2 regions of the Shewanella sp. SP1S2-4 genome follow, and region 2 is predicted to be linked to the other one. Evidence: riboswitches for the same ligand, from Rfam matches in the RefSeq annotation. Region 2 holds a riboswitch; the other holds the start of a gene.

Region 1 (9,493 bases), on a different contig from region 2:
CCCTCTGTTTGGCGCCTATCGCCGCCATAGCGCCAACTCAGCCTTGATCCAAAATTGGTTACAACTGGTGGCGAGTGAAGGTTTATCCCGCCAGCAGAAGACAAATTAACACAGGTGAAACCTAAAAAAAAAGCCTGCTGATGCAGGCTTTCTTATTGAATTGTATGATTATTTCATAGGATCAAGCAGCTGTTTAGCGAATCTCAAAATTACAGCGGATTCATCAACAATCCACGCATAGACAAGACACGGCGCAGTATCAACCCTGATGAATTAGGATTACGGGTCTGACGCAAATTATGGGCGATCATAAATTCTTGACGCAGATCCTGATCGAGATCTAACGCCTCGAACGCTTCGATGGTTAAGGTCTGTTGTTGATTATCAATCAATGACTTAATCACACTTAAAGGAAATGACTGTTCGGCATTAGCATTTAAATAGGCAAAGGCCGTAAGTGCGATAATTTGCCCGAACACACTGAACAGAGCTAAGGTTTGTACTTCGTCAGCATCAACCTCCACACCTTCCATCTCCGCTAAACTATCCACCGCATCAGTTGCAATATCTTCAGTCAGCTTCCAATAACCTTGGACCAACTTTTTATAGGGCTGTGGTAGTTCATCGAGGCGTTCTTTTAAATAGAACGTAAAGGCGTAGCGATAAATATTAACTTGACCTAAGCGGACCAAAGCTTCTTTCAAAGAGCGCGTCTTAGGGTTAATCACCCCAGATGCCTGTGCGGAATTACTGCGCATTAACATGTGCGCCGCTAATGCGGGATCGCTCGAGATAATGTCGATCACGTTACGAATGTCGCCTTCAGCGAGGATCGCTTTTTTGAGTGGAATTAAAATCCCTCGGCGGCCAATCACTTGCTCTTCATTCGCTATGATAGCTCTAACTTGAGTAAAAACCTGTTGCTCAAGATCTGTCATAAGACACTTTGCACCTGTTTATTAGCAATAAGATGATTCGGTTACTCTTCACATCATACCCAAAATTTAAAGAATTTCAGTACTAAGTCGCACAATAGCCTAACGAAAAGAATAAAAAATGACTACCTTATATGTAACATCAAATGGTGAAGCAAATAAGGTGCTGGAGGTGGAGATATAATCCCATGTTTTAAAACAATTTTAACATTTCCATTCTTCAAGTCGTCACGAGCCTGTCCGTCTAATAATTTATCTCTATTTCTACAACGAGGGTAAGCGACACCCATTCGCATTTCATTGCAATATGCCTCTCACTTACAATGACCAATTCAACATCAGTGTTGAAGCATAGCATTCCCGCTACATAGTCGACTTTTAGCTCATTACTACTCATCACTCTAGTGCCACAGTTTTCAGCAACAATTGTTCTGTAATGAGCATCATTTAGTATCATGGTCATGAGAATCTTGCCAATATAAGATGACTCAATCAAAGGATACAATTGAGCCTCAAACTGATATCAAAGTGGAAATGTCTTTATTTGGAATTGGCAAACAAACAATCCATTTGAAAAGAAAAATCAACTTAAGTATCATGGTCAAAACGTAGAGTTTTTTGCTCAAAGCACGGAAATAGTAAGCAGTTTTGACTGTTTCAGATAAAATATCGGAGAGAAACGTGAGATACAGTAAATTTACCATTGCTTTGTTGTGCTTGTGTGCAAGTAACTCGTACGCCTTAGAGTTGATAACAGCAACTGAAAACCAAACAGTAAACCAAATCGAACAAAAGTTTGATATTGATAACTTGTTAATATCTATAAATGATCGTTTATCTAATCATAAGAAAAGTGAATATGATTATGAATCACTATTAAAAAACATCAAAAACGAGAAAGAGAATTATAACAAGGCAATATTGGCATTACCCAATGCTATTTTAACAGAAAGTGACCCGAGCAATTACTTCAAAGGAATCGAAACCTTAGTAAAAAACATTGATTCACTTGAAAAGAAATCAGTCGATGACGAAGTTAAAAATAAAGAAAACTATCAAGACATATTAAAACAATACGAAGTTGTTAACAGTCAACGCACCCAAAGAAGCGCACAGCTTTTTGCATTAAAAAAAGAAATTGTTAATCGTATTGTTGCTGAGTTATCTAGTGTTGATAGTATTAAGTCAGTTGACCTAGAAAGCTCCATGACCTGTTCTAAATTTCAATCTATAAATGATTGTTTAAAAAATACCGAAAAGTATACAGTTAAAAACACGATTAATTCAGATCCATTCCTTAGTGATAAAAGTGTACTGCTATCATACAAGGTTATTGATGCTAGTATGAATATGAATGGTGAACTGCATTACAGAGTTAATATGACGTTTAAACCGTCATATAACAACAAAATAGAATCATTACTCAATGAAAAACTGGGCCTGAAGTCCACAGTCATTACCCTTACGAGTAACGTTGATGCAGACTGGTATATCGATGGTGCGAAGGTTGGTACTGGTAAGAAAATTTACCCCGAAGTTACCTTAGGTAAGCATGGCATTGTTGCTTCATACAAAACCATGAAAAAATCAACCATTGAAACAGTAGAAACCAATGCAATTTTTAACTATAGATTTGGCAAGGTAGAAGATAAATCCGCTACTGATAATGAAGAAATTAAGAGCATAGCGAATAAGTCGACTGCTGATGAGACTAAGCCTAAACAGACTAAGCCTAAATTAACTATGTATGCAAATAAAGAAGACAGTACATCGAAAGAAATTAATAGCAAAAATGAGACGACTGTCGATAACAGCGATAAAAATAGTTATGAATATTATCTTGGTATTAAACCGCTAAATAAAGAAGAACAAGATAAACAATTTAAGAGTAAATAATTGCAAAAAAAGCAGCCTTTATATTGATTTAAAGGCTGCTAAATTCGCTCATTTAGTCAGATATTAAAAACGATAACCAAGGGTTAAACGAATATCGCGACCACGGCCTGAGTAATAACCATTATATATTCCACCACCATAATAGCCTGCGCTAACATAGTCTTTATCAAATAGGTTATCGATACGCAGACTGGCAAGCCAAGCATCACGGTTGTAGTTCAAGGCTAAATTACCAAGCACATAACTGGCCAGCTTATCGCCTTCGTTACCGTTATCGCCTTCAATAAAACGATCACCCGTGTAGATAGCTTCGGCAAAGACTTGGAAATGCTCAGCAAAATCCATGCTGACATAACCACGCCCCGTGTGTTTTGCCACCCAAGACAGCTCCTTGCCATCATTGATACCGTCAGTAAATTCAGCATCGATATAGTTATACTCTAACCCGAGTTGCATTGCTTGAGTCACCTGCCAATCCCAATCGGCACTCGCGCCATAACGACGAGAAGCGTCGGCATTAACGTTCGCACCTTGGAAACTGCCAAGTTCAGGTTTTTCCGCACTTGGGTCGAAGACAATTTCATCTTCCAAATCGAGACGGTATAGGCTTACTCGTAAAGTTTGGCTCGCAAGAGTCCAATCCCAACCCGCTTCGTAGGAGCGGCCCGTCTGCGGCTTTAAGCCAAACACATTTTTAGAGGTATAAGCTTGCTCATCCACTTTCGCAAAACGGAAGTTTTCATCGCCACGTAGATAGAATCTGTGCTCTGTACTAGGACGGTAGTTCAGGCCAAACTCGAATGCTGTCGCATCTTCATCTAAATCCATGCCATTAGGATAGACATTACCATCGACTAACTCGTCGGTCACCCGCGCATAACGACCACCCACAACATAACTTAGGGTATGGCTTAATGGCACAGTGGCTTGTAGATAGGCGCTTTGCATTTGTTGTACATTACTCCGCGCCATAGTGTCAAAATCGGCCTTACCACGGCTGATGTCTAAACCTGTGACTAGATTTAGCTCACCTTGACGGGTACTGTAGTTCGCTAACGCTTTAGGGCTAAACATCAACAGTGAGCGCGTGTTATGGCTGTTCGCCCCCCAATTAAAAGAAGACACTAAGGTATCGCTATAATCTAAATCCGCTGCTAAAGCCCAATTTTGATTAAGCTGATGCTGATAACCCGTGCGCGCCGCAGTGGTCATCTCATGGACATATTCGCTGCTCTTGAAAGATTGGCGTGGGTCTTTATTGAACTGTTCTTCTGTCAATGAGCCAGGATTTTCACGGTCATCGTCGTAATAGCTGGTTTCAATAAAGAACGAATCTGTGGCCGTTTTATATTGAATGCGACCTAAAATCGACCCTGTTTCATTGGCATTATGCTTGCGGTAGTTGTCACCTTGGTTATAGCTACCAGTGAAAAAGTAACGCCAATCCTTGTTGATCGCGCCAGACACATCACCGCGACCTTCATAGGTATCAAAGCTGCCGCCGGATAACTGCACGCTACCACCAGTATTTTCAGGGGATTTAGTGACAATATTGATCACGCCGCCTACCGCTTGGTCGCCATAAAGCACACCCGCACTACCCGATAAAATTTCGATGCGCTCGACTTGGTTAAGCGGAATGGCATTAAGACTAGGAGCAGCGATATCGATATTATTGAGGCGACGACCATCAAGTAAAATCAGCGTGTTATTAACGGCAGTGCTGGCGCTAAAGCCACGCATCGCAAAACTAGTACCGATGTTATTATCCGAAATTTGAATACCGCTTTGACCGCGTAAAACCTCAGTCACGCTAGTGGCACCGCTCATTTCAATCGCCGCAGCGTCAATCACATTCACATTCGCGGCAATATTTAACGGGGTATTGTCAGAGCGGCCGATCACGACAAGATGCTCGTCGACTTTCGCTGTGCTGGTATCGTCTGCCGCCATAGCGGGCGCGATAACGGAAAAACTGCAAAGGCTACCGATCAGCAGCGCGATTTTTGTTGGATTTGTTCCCATTTTACCTTTAACTCCTGCAAGGAAAACGGGGCATTAGCGCCACGATACTGTTCATTCAGTAAAAGATACTGACAGTGACTATCGCATTTTGAGATCTGCCCACCGAAATCTCAAAAACACCTTTAGGGCCGGTCTCCGGACTTAGGCTATGTTAATCCGTAAAAATAGAATTAACGCGAGACTGACCTTTAACATTCTGACTATCGGGTTCTGTCTTGAACACACCAATCAAACGCGGTCTTCTCTCACCTTTTACCGTTGCGGGGGCAGTGCCAGAATTTCACTGGCTTCCCGATTATCTCGCGGCTTTCGCACGCAAGCACCTCAGAAGGTTGACTAAAAATTTGATTCATAGGGCACAGCCATCAATAAAACAGCGATACTCCCTTAAGGCTCAGCACATTATAGAGCCTGAGCGCGCGCATTATAGACGTCTATACGGATGAAAGTCCATCAAACTCAAGCGAACATCTACAGTCTACTTCAAGGAGAATGGGACTAAAGCGGAGATAAAATCTTGGCTATTATCTGCCTGCAGTGGTGGTTTATCGGCAGAAAAAACGGCACCTCGCATCGACTTATGCAGTAGATACAAATCTTTATTGCCACTGACAACCGTATAGTAGCCAATTTCCCCTTGAGGAATCGAAGCATAGGCTTTGGGATTCACTTGCGTGGCATTGTGGATATTGGGCATGGCTGTACAGCCTAAAATAGCTTTAAATCCCTCGTGTCCATCAACTTCAGTGTCGCCGAGCTTCTGGTACACCACTTCGCCGTCACAGGTCGATTTATAGGTCTGGGCCATCGCATCTAAAAAACGCTCAGGGCTAATACTCTCGGCCATATCCTTAAAGCCCTGCACGCAAAATAGTGCACTCCACTGGGTTAATGCTTCCTGCTCAGGCACATATTCTGCCATAAACATGCCTGCTTGCTCCTCATGATAAGCCTGCTTCCAGCCCGCAGGCAGATTGAACCCTAATTGCTGACCAAATACCGGCAATACATGGGTATGAGCAGCGCCGCTTTCGCTCCGAGCTAAATCTAATGTGGCTTGAACTGGCTCTGAGCCAATTAAGCTGCAGAGTAATAACACACTGGCACCTTGAAACAATCCAATAGGTGAACACAATGCTAATTTCATACTTATCATCCTTGTATCGCACTTATAATTAATACGACATCATGAAATTGAACAGAAAACACCCAGCATTCTAACGAAGAACCTTCGCTGAAAACAGTCAAAAAGTTATATTAACTGCCACTTTAAAAGAAATAATCACTATCACGACTTGAATAACAGGGAAATATCCCGTTTATCAGCACAATAGCGGCAAAGAGGTTAGTGCTATTCACTAAACAACCACATTTTCACTTCAGGTTTAGGCCTTTCCTGACTCAGAATCACCTGTCGTTGCTCTGGCGTTTCGCATTGTGCAACAGGGGTAAAATCCAGCGGCTTTATCACCAACGAATCGGCAGGCGGTAGCGGAGATTTAGCGAACATCTCGTTATTCATCGACCAAGAGACCCATTCCCCCTTTTCACTGATCCCGACATACCCCTCACCCGCCCTCGCTAACCAAGTTAATCGTGGAATACGCGCTATGAGCTTCTCAACATTGTCTAGGTTAGCCCTATAACCTACTGGCACGACTTTGCCGTCAGGACGGGTAAATACAAATGATGCCGAACCTGGGGTGATCTTGCTTCCATCCTGCCAATACCGATTGAGGATATCTTGAGCATAGTGAAAACCATATAGATAGGCGTAGTCACTATCATCGACCAGGATTTGCGGTACGGCATTGTCACGCAGCAACAAAAATCCCGTGCCAACACTGACAATACTGTTCACGCCTTTAATATCCGTTTGTTTAAGCCAATCGATACCACAGTTCGTTTCATTGCCCCAAAAGTGCGCCTCACCCGTTGGACTTAAGATTGCAAAAGCACAGCTATTTGACGTAATACTCGCGACATCCAGTAGCGCACTGCGAATAGAATAAACATCACTACTCTGCCCCCAAGTTACGACGCTGCCATCCTTTTTTAGAGCTGCATAAGTTCCTTGGGTATATTCAACACTCACAACATCCATTAACTGTGGCAGCAGCTTTTTCATATTGGTTGACCGTTCAACTTGCCCCCAAATCACAGTGCTTCCGTCTTTTTTAAGAGCAGTAAAACTTCGTCCTTCAGCAAAAATATCCACGACATCAAACAGTTTATCCTGCACATGTTGGCTATTGCCGCCTTCGGCCCCATAACCCCAAGTGTGCACTTTTCCACTAGCATCGAGTGCGGCTACCGCCTCACGATTAGCATAGAGTTTAGTGATGTTTGTCATTCGACTTTGCAGGGCTTTGTCGAGGCTCAGTTTCCCTGCACGTCCCCAGTACACCACAGTGCCATCTTCACGTAGTGCGGCAAAACCTTCCTTTATAGGCACGACTTGTTTGACGTGTTTAAGCTCCGCAGCAACTTCACGACTATCGCCGCCGCTAAAACTATTTCCCCAAGTGATCACATCGCCATTTTGGGTGATGGCAGCCACTGCCATATCATTTGCTACAACGGTATTTACCGCGGGTAAATCACAGGGAATATGGCGATACTGCGGACTCGGTTTTTCCTTAAATTGGATGAGTTTACCATTATCGAACTGCAGCAATGACTCGTTATTGCTTTCAATAATGGCCATAGGTTGAGGATCGCTACAGCCAGAGATCTGCATGGCAACCATGCCCGCGAGTAAAGCCATGGGCCAAGTGATTCGATGAGTGAGCATTACTTATTTCCTTGTATTTGCTTGGATATGTCATTCAATATTGTGCAGCGGACAGAGCGAGAATGGATTAACCTAGCATCGCCTAGTGTCAAAAATGGGCAGAATTCTAGCAGCTTGTTGATAAAAAGACGAAAACGCTCACAGTTTGCTCTGCAAGTATCCTCCACAGGCTAGCGCCTAACTTATGGCATGCTATTCTAAGTATCCAGTACCGCTGTTTAAAGGAGTAACAGTATGACTCGTCACATTATTCTTGATTGCGATCCCGGCCATGACGATGCTATCGCGCTGATCTTAGCCTTAGCTCACCCAGACCTCGTTCCCCTTGCCGTCACGACTAGCGCTGGCAATCAAACCCCAGATAAAACCCTCAACAACGCCCTGCGGATCTTAACCCTGTTAAACCGTGGTGATATCCCAGTCGCGGGCGGTGCCACTAAGCCGCTAACACGTGAACTGATTATCGCCGACAATGTTCACGGCGAGACTGGCCTCGATGGCCCCGCATTGCCCGAACCGAGCTTCAGCCCACAAGCCATAACGGCCGTTGAACTGATGGCGCAACAAATCCGCCAAAGCACACAGCCAGTGACTTTAGTGCCCACGGGGCCGCTGACTAACATTGCCCTTTTACTGGCGAGTCATAGCGAGCTGCGCCCTAAAATCGAGCGCATTGTGCTGATGGGCGGCGCCGCGGGTGTCGGTAATTGGACGCCTGCCGCCGAGTTTAATATTTTTGTCGATCCCGAAGCCGCAGATATCGTCTTTAAGTCAGGTATTCCCATCACTATGTGCGGGCTCGATGTGACCCATCAAGCGCAAATCATGGATGAAGATATAGAACGGATTCGCGCCATCCCAAATCCAATTGCTCAGTGCGTCGCCGAGTTATTAGATTTCTTTATGATTTACCACAGAGATCCTAAATGGGGCTTCATTGGCGCGCCATTGCACGACCCCTGTACTATCGCTTGGTTGCTCAAACCTGAGCTGTTTGAGGCACAAGATTGCTGGGTCGGGATTGAAACCCAAAGCGAGTTGACCTTAGGCATGACAGTGGTTGATCGCTATCAACTCACAGGCAAAACCGCCAATGCGACTGTGCTATTTGGGCTCGACAGACTCGGTTTTGTCGATTTACTGGTAGACAGTTTACGTGTCTATGATCCAACTTATCTCAATCGCAGATGAAAATAACAGTGAGTTTTCTATGAGCCAGATACTCGTTATCGGCAGTGCTAATGCCGATCATGTGATGAAATTTGAGTACCTGCCCGCAGCAGGGCAAACCTTAATGAGCCGAGATTATCGACTCGAACAGGGAGGTAAAGGAGCCAACCAAGCAGTCGCCTGCGCGCGTTTAGCTAAATCAGGCACCCGCACTGACTTTATCTGCCACCTCGGCCAAGACAGTATCGGCGATGATATGCGTCAAAGCTGGATTAAAGATGGCATCAGTACAGAAGGTATTAGCCAGATAGCGGAGCAGAGTACAGGCACAGCGATGATTTTTATCGGTGACAACGGTGAAAACACCATAGGTGTTGCTGCGGGAGCCAACGCCACTCTTTCACCCGATGATTTAGAAAATCACTATGCTCTGTTTTCCCGTGCTCAATTCCTTTTAATTCAACTAGAAACGCCTGCTGCCACAGTGGCAAAGGCATTACAAATGGCAAAAACCTTTGGCGTAACTACGGTATTAAATCCCGCCCCAGCGACCGCCCTTGGCCACGATGTACTCAAATGGGTTGATGTGATTACGCCTAATGAGACTGAAGCAGAAGCTTTAACTGGCGTTGAAATTAACCATCTCGATGATGCTCAAATGGCTGCGCAGCTT
Region 2 (9,493 bases):
ATCTAGCTCTAAATTCGAGGGATTTTTCGCCGTCAGGGGCAAAGGGCGCACTGCTTTTTTTATAGTGGTCGAAGGCTTGCTGAATCAATGCCGCATCGGGGCGTTTGAGTATGCCGCAGTTATTAATCAAGCCACACAGGCAACGCACTGTATAAGCACCGCGACTAAAGCCAAAGAGGTAAATCTCGTCGCCGGGAGAATAGTTTTGCACTATGTAGCGATACCCATCCATGATGTTTTTATGCAAACCGCGCCCTGTTGCGCCGCCCATGGCTTCATCGTAATAGGAACCGACACCCCAATCGTAAAACACTTGCTGGGGTTTGCCGTCACTGGCCAAGGGGCTAATCGCCCGCGCGAGGCGCAGCACATTGGTTGGGAAATCGACCTTAAGATCTTTCTCGGGCCGATTCCAAGTCCCATCGGCACAGATCACGATACGCTTATTCATAGGATCATCCTTGAGAACACTTTGAACACTGAACGGTTAGCGACTAACGGCTAGTAGTGGCTAAAGGCCTAGCTGCCAGCCAATAACAGATAGTCGCTTATGCGCCTACTTTTACCAAGTTCGATTAGTAATCAAAACCTTGCTGCGCCTTGATACCCGCTTCGAAGGCGTGTTTCAGCGGCTGCACTTCGCTGACCGTATCTGCAAGCTCGATAATCGCTCGGTGGCAAGCACGGCCCGTAATAATCACATGCTGCATCGGTGGACGATTTTTAAGTGCGCTAAGCACACGTTCCACATCCAGATAGTGATAGCTCACCATGTAGGTGAGTTCATCGAGCATCACGCAATCTATGCTCTCATCTTGCAGCAGCTTTTCAGCGGCTTCCCAAGCGAGCACAGCGGCGGCGGTATCCTTTTCTTTATCTTGGGTTTCCCAGGTAAAACCTGTACCCATTACATGAAACTCAACTCCGGCGCCTTCGAGTAAGTTACGCTCACCGCACTCCCAGGTGCCTTTGATAAATTGTACAACTGCGGCTTTTTTACCGTGACCGACGGCGCGGGCAACGGTGCCAAAACCTGAGGTCGATTTACCTTTGCCGTTACCGGTTAATACCAGCAAAATGCCCTTCTCTTCTTGGGCGGCGGCAATTTTAGCATCTACACCGGCTTTCACTTTTTGTTGGCGAGCCTTGTGGCGTTCGGCCTTGATTTGCGCTTGTTCATTGTCGTTCTGTGCTGTCATGGTCTTCTCTTCACTCTGCTGCTAAAAATGTCTGCTTTATAAATGGTTCAATAGACAGCGGCAAATGGTTAGTTTGTAAATGCCGCTCTCACAATATCCGTTCTTTGCCGAATTCAACGCTGAACTGCGGCATCCAAAATAGTCTGTAATTTTTGCATGTCTAAATGCTCGGCTAACACATCGACTAAACGATCGAGTTGCTGCTCACGTATTTGATTGATATCTATCGCCTGAGCATCGTTTAATCCCGCCCAGCGCAGGATCAGCTGACAGGCATCAGGGCTATCAAACAACCCGTGTAAATAAGTACCTAAGATTTGCCCATCATCACTTTGCAGGCCATCGGCAAAACTCAACGCTGGCACAGCTAAGCTTGTCGATTCTGGGATTAACTGCAAGGGCGGATTGGTTTGTTCAAGCCTAGGGATAAGATAACGTGATTCGCCGCAGTGGATTTCATAGCCCTTCACTGCAACCTTTTGCCCAAGTAACGTTAGCTCACCGCTCACCCGCCGTAACTGTTTATCGGCTTTCAGTTCTGTGCTCAATGGTAAGTAGCCAAGTCCTTCGGTATCGCCCGCACTGTCTTCAATCCCTAAGGGATCGGCAATGCTTTGGCCTAACATTTGGTAACCGCCGCAAATGCCGAGCACTTTGCCGCCGTAACGCAGGTGTGTGTCGATATCCTTATCCCAACCTTGCTGGCGTAAAAAGGCCAAATCGGCACGCACATTCTTACTGCCGGGCAAGATCAATAAATCGGCGGCGGGCAAATGAGTGGCGTGACTCGCGGCTTGGGTTTTCAATGACACATAGTCAAAATCGATATCGGGATGCAACCGCAGCGGATCAAAATCCGTGTGATTACTGATCCTTGGGTACACTAATACCCGCACTTTTAAGCGGCTGTTAGCGCCTTTAGATGGCGAGCTTATCAGCGCATCTTCGGCATCGAGATGTAAATCATGCAGATAAGGCAACACGCCTAAAACAGGCTTGTTCGTATAAGCTTCAAGCCAATCGAGCCCTGATTGCAACAGGCTAATATCGCCACGGAAACGGTTGATCACAAAGCCCTTTACCCGCGCCTGTTCAGACTCAGATAACAGCGCCAAGGTCCCGACCAAATGGGCAAATACGCCACCTTTATCGATATCGGCAATGATAATCACAGGGCAATCCACAGCTTCGGCAAATCCCATGTTGGCAATATCGCCCTCGCGCAGATTGATCTCCGCCGGACTCCCCGCGCCTTCCACCACAATGGTTTGATATTGGGCAGTCAATCGCTCGAAGGATTCCAGCACAGCACAGAGCGCCATTGCCTTGTAATCCTTAGATTTAGGCCCAAAAAAGGCTGAGGCTTCCAGCGTTGTCAGGGCTTTGCCGTGAACGATAATTTGCGCGCCCGTGTCCGAGCTAGGTTTAAGCAGTATGGGGTTAAAATCGGTATGGGGCTCAAGATAACAGGCCACGGCTTGCAACGCCTGTGCGCGGCCAATCTCGCCGCCATCAATAGTTACAGCGCTATTGAGCGCCATATTTTGCGGCTTAAAGGGCGCAACCTTTACGCCCTCTCGGGCGAGCAAACGACAAATGCCTGCCACTAAGGTGCTCTTGCCCGCATCCGACGTTGTGCCCTGCACCATCAAGACTTTTGCGCGCCGAGGTGAATTAACCGCAGGGCTATTTACTGCGGGATTCACCACTGGCGGATTAACCGCAAGATTAGCAGCAGGATTCATAACAACGGTGTCAGCGGTATCGAGTGCATTGGCACAGCCTGTGTTGTCTGTGTTTGAAGAAGGCATAAGGTTAAAAACTTATTTTAGTTTGCAGGAACAAAGATAAAAACTCAGCCTGAATATCACTTAACTGATTTAGATTACAGTGGTTTGAGTGCCAAGGGTAAACCCGCGACCACTAAGGTGACATTGTCAGCTAAGGCGGCAACGGCTTGGTTTAACCAGCCCGCTTCATCAACAAATTGTCGGCTCAATTCACCTAAGGGCACGATACCAGAACCGACTTCGTTACTGATCAACACCACCACACCTTCGAGCTCAGCAAGGGAATCCACAAAAGCGGTTTTCTCTGCCTGCCAATTCTCCAAAGCTTCATCGTTAGAGATTGAACTGGCAGACGGTATAAAGTCTGTCGCATTCCACTCTGTCGGCGCCGGCTCATCATCAACCTTGGCGTTGGATGCGAGTAATTGATTGGTTAACCAAAGGGTTAAACAGTCCACTAAAATCACTCGCCCAGGTTTTGCTAAGCGTTTTAACAGTGCCGTAAGGGCGAGCGATTCTTCAAACAATTGCCATTCGATACCATCGTCCGTTCGTCCCGCTTGATGCTTGGCGATACGGCTCGCCATTTCATCATCCAGCGCCTGCGCCGTGGCCACATAGCAGGCATCGAAGCCTAGCGCAGTGTACTGGCGCACTAAGGCTTCACCGTAGCGACTCTTACCGCTACGGGCGCCGCCTAGGACGAGGTGGATCACAATATGTTACCCACAACGAGCAATACAAAATAACACACGATTTCAGCTATTTGCTGCGCCGCGCCTAAGGTATCACCCGTGTAACCGCCAATCTGGCGTCTAAAGATCACTATGATCAAACGGCGCAGTCCTATCATCACCAATAGCAATGACAATGCCGCTAACCCCTTGAGGAATAACAACACTAATACGCCGCTGGCGATCAGGATAAGCAGCTCATTAATGCCTTGATGTTGCGATAGCGGCTTAGACTTACTGGTCTCGTCATCGCGGACATATTTTTCACTAAAGATGATACTGGCTGATACCACGCGGCTCACTGTGTGGGCGACGATAAGTGCCGAGCCCGCCACCACAGGATCGTACAGCGCCAACTCGACTAACAACTGCCATTTCAGCAGCAGGGCCAAGATCAACGCCAGTGCGCCATAACTGCCAAGGCGCGAGTCCTTCATGATGCGTAGCTTGTCTTCCGCCGTCCAACCACCGCCAAAACCGTCGAAGGTATCGGCGAGGCCATCCTCGTGGAATCCGCCCGTGAGCAAGACGCCAACCAACATAGCTAACAGCACAGAGACGCCGGCGGGGAGCCAGTTCTGCGTCAGCCAAAATACAATGGCACTTAACAGGCCGACCAAAAGACCGACGAGACCGAAATAACGGCTGGCCTTATTCAACTTATCGCTATCGACTTCGACCCATTTAGGCATAGGAATGCGGGTAAAATAGCCCATGGCAACTAAAAACAAATCTATCTCTTTGTGCCAGCTTTCGCGTTCTGACATAAAGCATCCTTAGTGAATTAACACTTGCTGCAAGGTTTAAGATTAAAACGGTTGGCTAAAAAGTTATTATTTTAAATAAGTAAAATAAGCGACTTAGCAGAGCACATCATACAACAGCCTCAATCCCCGCATCACTAAAACTCGCCATTTGATTGTAAAAATTTACTGAGGCTTGAATAAGCGGCAACGCCAAAGCTGCGCCCGTACCTTCGCCTAATCTTAGCCCGAGGGATAATAAAGGTTTCGCCTGCAAAAACTCTAACATCCGCTGATGGCCTTGCTCGTCTGACTGGTGGGCAAAAATCAAATAATCACGCACATTGGGGGCGATTTGCACCGCAACTAATGCCGCAGCTGTAGCGATAAAACCGTCAACAACCACCAGCATTTTGCGCTCGGCAGCCGCTAACATAGCCCCCGTCATCTGCACAATTTCAAAGCCACCTAGGCAAGCTAACACTGATTTTGGCCCATTTAAGGCACTTTGATGCAGCAATAACGCCAGTTCAATCAGCATGAGTTTACGTTCTAAGGTTTCGCTATTAATGCCCGTGCCACGGCCGACACAATCAATCACATCAAGCTGCATGATCGCCGCCATAATGGCTGCCGCAGCCGAGGTATTGCCTATGCCCATTTCGCCAAAGGCGACTAAGTTACAACCTGCTTGATGGTGACGTTCAATCAAATCGCGCGCCATCGCAAAGCCTTTATCGACGGTTTCCAGCGCCATTGCGGGCTCTAAATGAATCGCCCCTGTGCCCGCGCCAAGACGTTGATCGATAATGCCTTCAACCCCTTCGACTGGCGTTAAAATACCGCAATCGATCACTTCGAGCGTAAAGCCCACCTGCCGACAAAAAACGTTAATCGCCGCGCCGCCATGGGCAAAGTTTTGCACCATTTGGCGCGTCACTTCGCTAGGGGCAATCGACACGCCTTCTGCGGCAATACCATGATCACCCGCAAACACTAACATGGTTGGATGAACGATTTTCAGCACAGTATTTTGTGGCTGATCCGTTTGTTGCAAATCAGTCGCTTGCACGCGGGCAATCTGTAAGGCTAAGGATTCGAGCTGACCTAAGGCGCCGGGCGGCTTAGTCTTAAGATCAATTTTTTGCTGGATCAGCGGATCCTGCGCTTTACTCACAGGGCTGATTTGAAAAGACACGGCTGACTGAGACATCCACACTCCACTTATTATCTTAAATAACCACAACGCATCCTGCGTCTATGACTAACATGTCCAATTTTGCATTTCCAATCGCGGGGCAGATATCAACAAAAATGCTGATTATCCAGCCAGTCTGCGCTTGCTAGATGACTCTAGGATTACGTTCTGACTAGGTGCTTACGCCATGACTCTGCGTTTACGCAAAATCAGCAAAAAGAACATGCTACCTATGGCCGCCGTGATAATCCCCACGGGCAACTCTTGATTGCCAAGTAAACAGCGCGCCAGCACATCAATCCACACCATAAATAATCCGCCCACCAGCGCCGTTAAAATAATCGGCTGACGACCGGGAAACAGCATGCGCACTGTGTGGGGGATCATCAAACCGACAAACCCAATACCGCCGCAGGTGGCAACCAAAATCGCGGTAATCAAGGAGCAGAGCAGCAGCATATTGAGTCGCAACTTAGGCACATTCACCCCTAAGGTATGCGCCGTTTCATCCCCCGCTTGCAACGCCATGATCTGCCGTTTCATACCTAAAATAATGAACAAGCTCGCGCCAATCACCAGTGTCGGCAGCACTAATAAGGACCAACTGGCCTTAGCGAAACTGCCTAAACTCCAAAACAGCACAGAAGCCGTCGCCTGCGGACTGGCGAAATACAGCAGCAGACTCGTTAGCGCGCCGAACATAAAGGAGGTCGCCACGCCTGAGAGCAACATGCGCTCCACTTGGCTATTGAGCCCAAGCCCAGACAAGGCCAGCACTATCAGTACCGACAAACTGGCGCCAATAAAAGCGCCGAAGGGCAAGCTAAACCAGAGCAAACCCGACAAGGCGCCCGAGCCACTAAAAATCCCCGTGTTCGCCGCCATACCCGCATTTTCAAAAAATCCAGAGCCCGTAAATAGCGTCAACATCACCACAGCGCCAAAGGACGCGCCTGAGCTAATGCCAAACAAATAAGGGTCGGCCAGTGGATTGCGGGTCACGGTTTGCAGCACACTGCCCGCCAAAGACAAACCCGCACCCGCCACAAAGGCCAGTAAAATACGCGGCAGTCTGAGCTCCATCACGATGCGCTCCGTCATGCCATTGGCTTGAGTGAGGTTGGCCATTTTATTGATAAACACTTGGATAACATCCATAAAACTGATGTTCGCCGCGCCAAAACTCGTGGCGGCAATGGGGGTTATCAAAGTGATTATGCCTAATGCGACCAGCATCAGTTTTTGTCTCGTCAAAGGTGTCACGATACGCCCCAAATGTGAGATGAAATGCTATTTACTCCCTGAATCATCCGCCCTCGCCTCGCTCAGCCAAAGCATCAGCCATGCTGTGCGTCGAATCATGGTAGCCATAAAAATAGCTGATCAAGGGCTTTTTATGTTGTGGATGGGTCGATACCTTAGCGCACACGCCAAACACATCGCCAATTCGCGCCTCGGTTAATACTTCAGTTGGCGTGCCCATAGCGCTAACTTCACCGTTATGGATCAACAACAAACTGTCGCACAGGGCGCTGGCTAAATTGAGATCGTGAATGGAGGCAATCACGCTGATGCCAAGGCTACGCACTAATTCGAGGATTTGAATTTGATAACGCACATCGAGGTGGTTGGTTGGCTCGTCGAGGATCAACAGTTGCGGCTGCTGCACTATGGCGCGGGCGATCAAGGCACGCTGCTTTTCACCGCCGGATAAGTGCTCGTACTGTTGGTGCATCTTATGGCTCAGGCCGACTTTCTCTAGAGCCTTTGCAATGCGCTCGCCGTCACAGCTCGAATTGGTATCGAACATGCCCTTATGCGGCGTTAAGCCCATGCTGACCAATTGCTCTGTGGTTAGGTCAAAATAATGTGGCGTGTCTTGCTGCACTACAGCGACACGGCAGGCAAACGCCTTGGGCGATAAACGCTCAATATCTTGATCAAACAGGGTAATTTTGCCCTGAGTCGGGCGAACAAAGCGATACAAACAGCGCAGCAAGCTAGACTTACCCGCACCGTTTGGACCAATCAAACCCAGCATCTGCCCGGTAGGCAGCGCAAAGTTAATATTGGAAAGAATGGTTTTGCCATCGATACACCAGCTTAGCTGGCTGACATCAAGCGCGACCGTCTGGCTCGCTGATGGGCGAGTGTCGCTGTCATTCAAGGTATGGCTCGTTTGGATGGCAGAGAGTTTCACCAAAGTGGTGCTCCTAGCAAGTCCAAACCTGAATTAAAAAAGGTTATGCACATTGTCATCGGCTCCCTCGAGTCACCCGCTCGAGAACTAAGGCTGCACGCAGCGATAACAGAAATAGGCAGGTCTCCTGACTCGTCACTTTTTGTATTAAAAACAATATAAAAAGTCACTCACAGTTGCGGGCACAGTTCGGGCTGACTGACAAGCAGCTCCCCGATTCCCTATTATGTTGAGATTGATTTCAAGCCTTTGCAGGGTAAGCTGGCAATCGTTGCCACAGAACATACTCGCACCACTCAAAACTCCCAACACCTATTTCTGTGACGTCATCCGATACGCTATCGCAAGCCTTGCAAGGCCGCGTGCGTAGGGGGACGCCAGGAAAACGCATTATCCTATATTTACCTTAATAGGCAATCGACAATCACGCTGGTAAGACAAGAAAAATCTTCACCTTAGGCCGATGCATATCACTCGCAGCGTCCGCTCGGCCAATCTAAACGCCAGTAACAAACGCCGTGCTCATCCTGCAGCACAGTAATGCTCACCACGGCCGCCACGGGTAAATCGAGTTGACTGTAAAATCCCACCGCCCGTTCAACCCCAAGGGCGCGCGCCATTAGGTGACGGATCACCCCGCCGTGGGTCACCACCCATACCTTGGCAGCCAGCTCACCCGTACTCAAGCCCTTACCCACGCTAGCGCCCGTAACCTGCTCGGCGTTATCTGAGTCGATAATCAACCGTTTAAACTCGGCGGCGAGTATCTGGTCAATCGTCCCATTCACCCGCGACTCGAAACTAGCCATAGTTTCCCCATTGGGCGGCGGTGTTTGCCAAGGGTTTTGCCAATAGGCCGCTAAATGTTCGCCCGCTTGTTGATACAGTTCATCGAGCCGACGACCGTCCCAATCGCCAAAATCAATTTCCTGTAAACCCGTTAAAAACTGCGCCTGCAATGGCCTTGACTCAGATACCAGCGCCGCCGTCGAATGCAGCTCGGCGGCAAAGGCTTGGGCAAATTCGCCGCAGCGGCGTGAAGTCGAGCTATAAATCACGCTACACACGCTGGCCTGTGACTCAACAGCTGCCGACATTTGTTGCCAACCCTTTTTACTCAAAGGCACATCCACACGACCCCGCAAAATAGCGCCGCCTTCACACTCACCGTGGCGCAACAATAACAATCGAACTTGTTTCATATATGCCTTTTTAGTTAGGGACTAGATGCTAGGAACTCAAGCCAAGAGCCTAAATTCTAGATTCTCGATTCTCGATTCTCGCTCCTAATGCCTTTGACTTTCATCTTGCCCTGACAATCATAAGTCGCGTATTATGGACGTCTATACGTTTAAATGTCCAAAACAAATTTTTAAGAACAAGTATTCAAAAAATGTCGGCAGACGACAATAAAATGCACTTAGCATAACAATGGCCGATTTTTGGACTTAACTTAGCTGTATTTAAGGTAATTATTTATGACGATACCCTCAACCAAAGCCGGCCAGATATTGGCAGACATTCGTAAACAGCTTGCTGAGCGCATTCTAATCTTAGACGGTGCCATGGGCACTATGATCCAAGACCACAAGCTCGAAGAAGAGGATTATCGCGGCGAACGCTTTAAAG

The links. Region 2 has a riboswitch for cobalamin ahead of Q4Q52_RS10285 (ABC transporter ATP-binding protein). Riboswitches for the same ligand answer to the same signal wherever they lie in the genome.
Region 1: it holds a riboswitch for cobalamin, as region 2 does, so the genes downstream of both, Q4Q52_RS03615 (TonB-dependent receptor) here and Q4Q52_RS10285 (ABC transporter ATP-binding protein) in region 2, are expected to answer to the same signal.

What each region holds. Positions count from the first base shown of each region.
Region 1 is NZ_JAUOET010000002.1:315,817-325,309, reverse strand. Features, by position in the region: gene Q4Q52_RS03630 (LysR substrate-binding domain-containing protein) at 1-109, shown strand, start outside; gene Q4Q52_RS03625 (HDOD domain-containing protein) at 210-938, opposite strand; gene Q4Q52_RS03620 (hypothetical protein) at 1,617-2,831, shown strand; gene Q4Q52_RS03615 (TonB-dependent receptor) at 2,895-4,856, opposite strand; cobalamin riboswitch at 4,965-5,198, opposite strand; gene Q4Q52_RS03610 (hypothetical protein) at 5,335-6,003, opposite strand; gene Q4Q52_RS03605 (hypothetical protein) at 6,208-7,650, opposite strand; gene rihA (pyrimidine-specific ribonucleoside hydrolase RihA) at 7,885-8,841, shown strand; gene rbsK (ribokinase) at 8,861-9,493, shown strand, end outside.
Region 2 is NZ_JAUOET010000008.1:110,144-119,636, forward strand. Features, by position in the region: gene Q4Q52_RS10250 (DUF2235 domain-containing protein) at 1-451, opposite strand, end outside; gene cobO (cob(I)yrinic acid a,c-diamide adenosyltransferase) at 576-1,199, opposite strand; gene Q4Q52_RS10260 (cobyric acid synthase) at 1,313-3,010, opposite strand; gene cobU (bifunctional adenosylcobinamide kinase/adenosylcobinamide-phosphate guanylyltransferase) at 3,085-3,705, opposite strand; gene Q4Q52_RS10270 (adenosylcobinamide-GDP ribazoletransferase) at 3,702-4,490, opposite strand; gene cobT (nicotinate-nucleotide--dimethylbenzimidazole phosphoribosyltransferase) at 4,597-5,679, opposite strand; gene Q4Q52_RS10280 (FecCD family ABC transporter permease) at 5,845-6,900, opposite strand; gene Q4Q52_RS10285 (ABC transporter ATP-binding protein) at 6,971-7,864, opposite strand; cobalamin riboswitch at 7,964-8,130, opposite strand; gene Q4Q52_RS10290 (histidine phosphatase family protein) at 8,335-9,066, opposite strand; gene metH (methionine synthase) at 9,343-9,493, shown strand, end outside.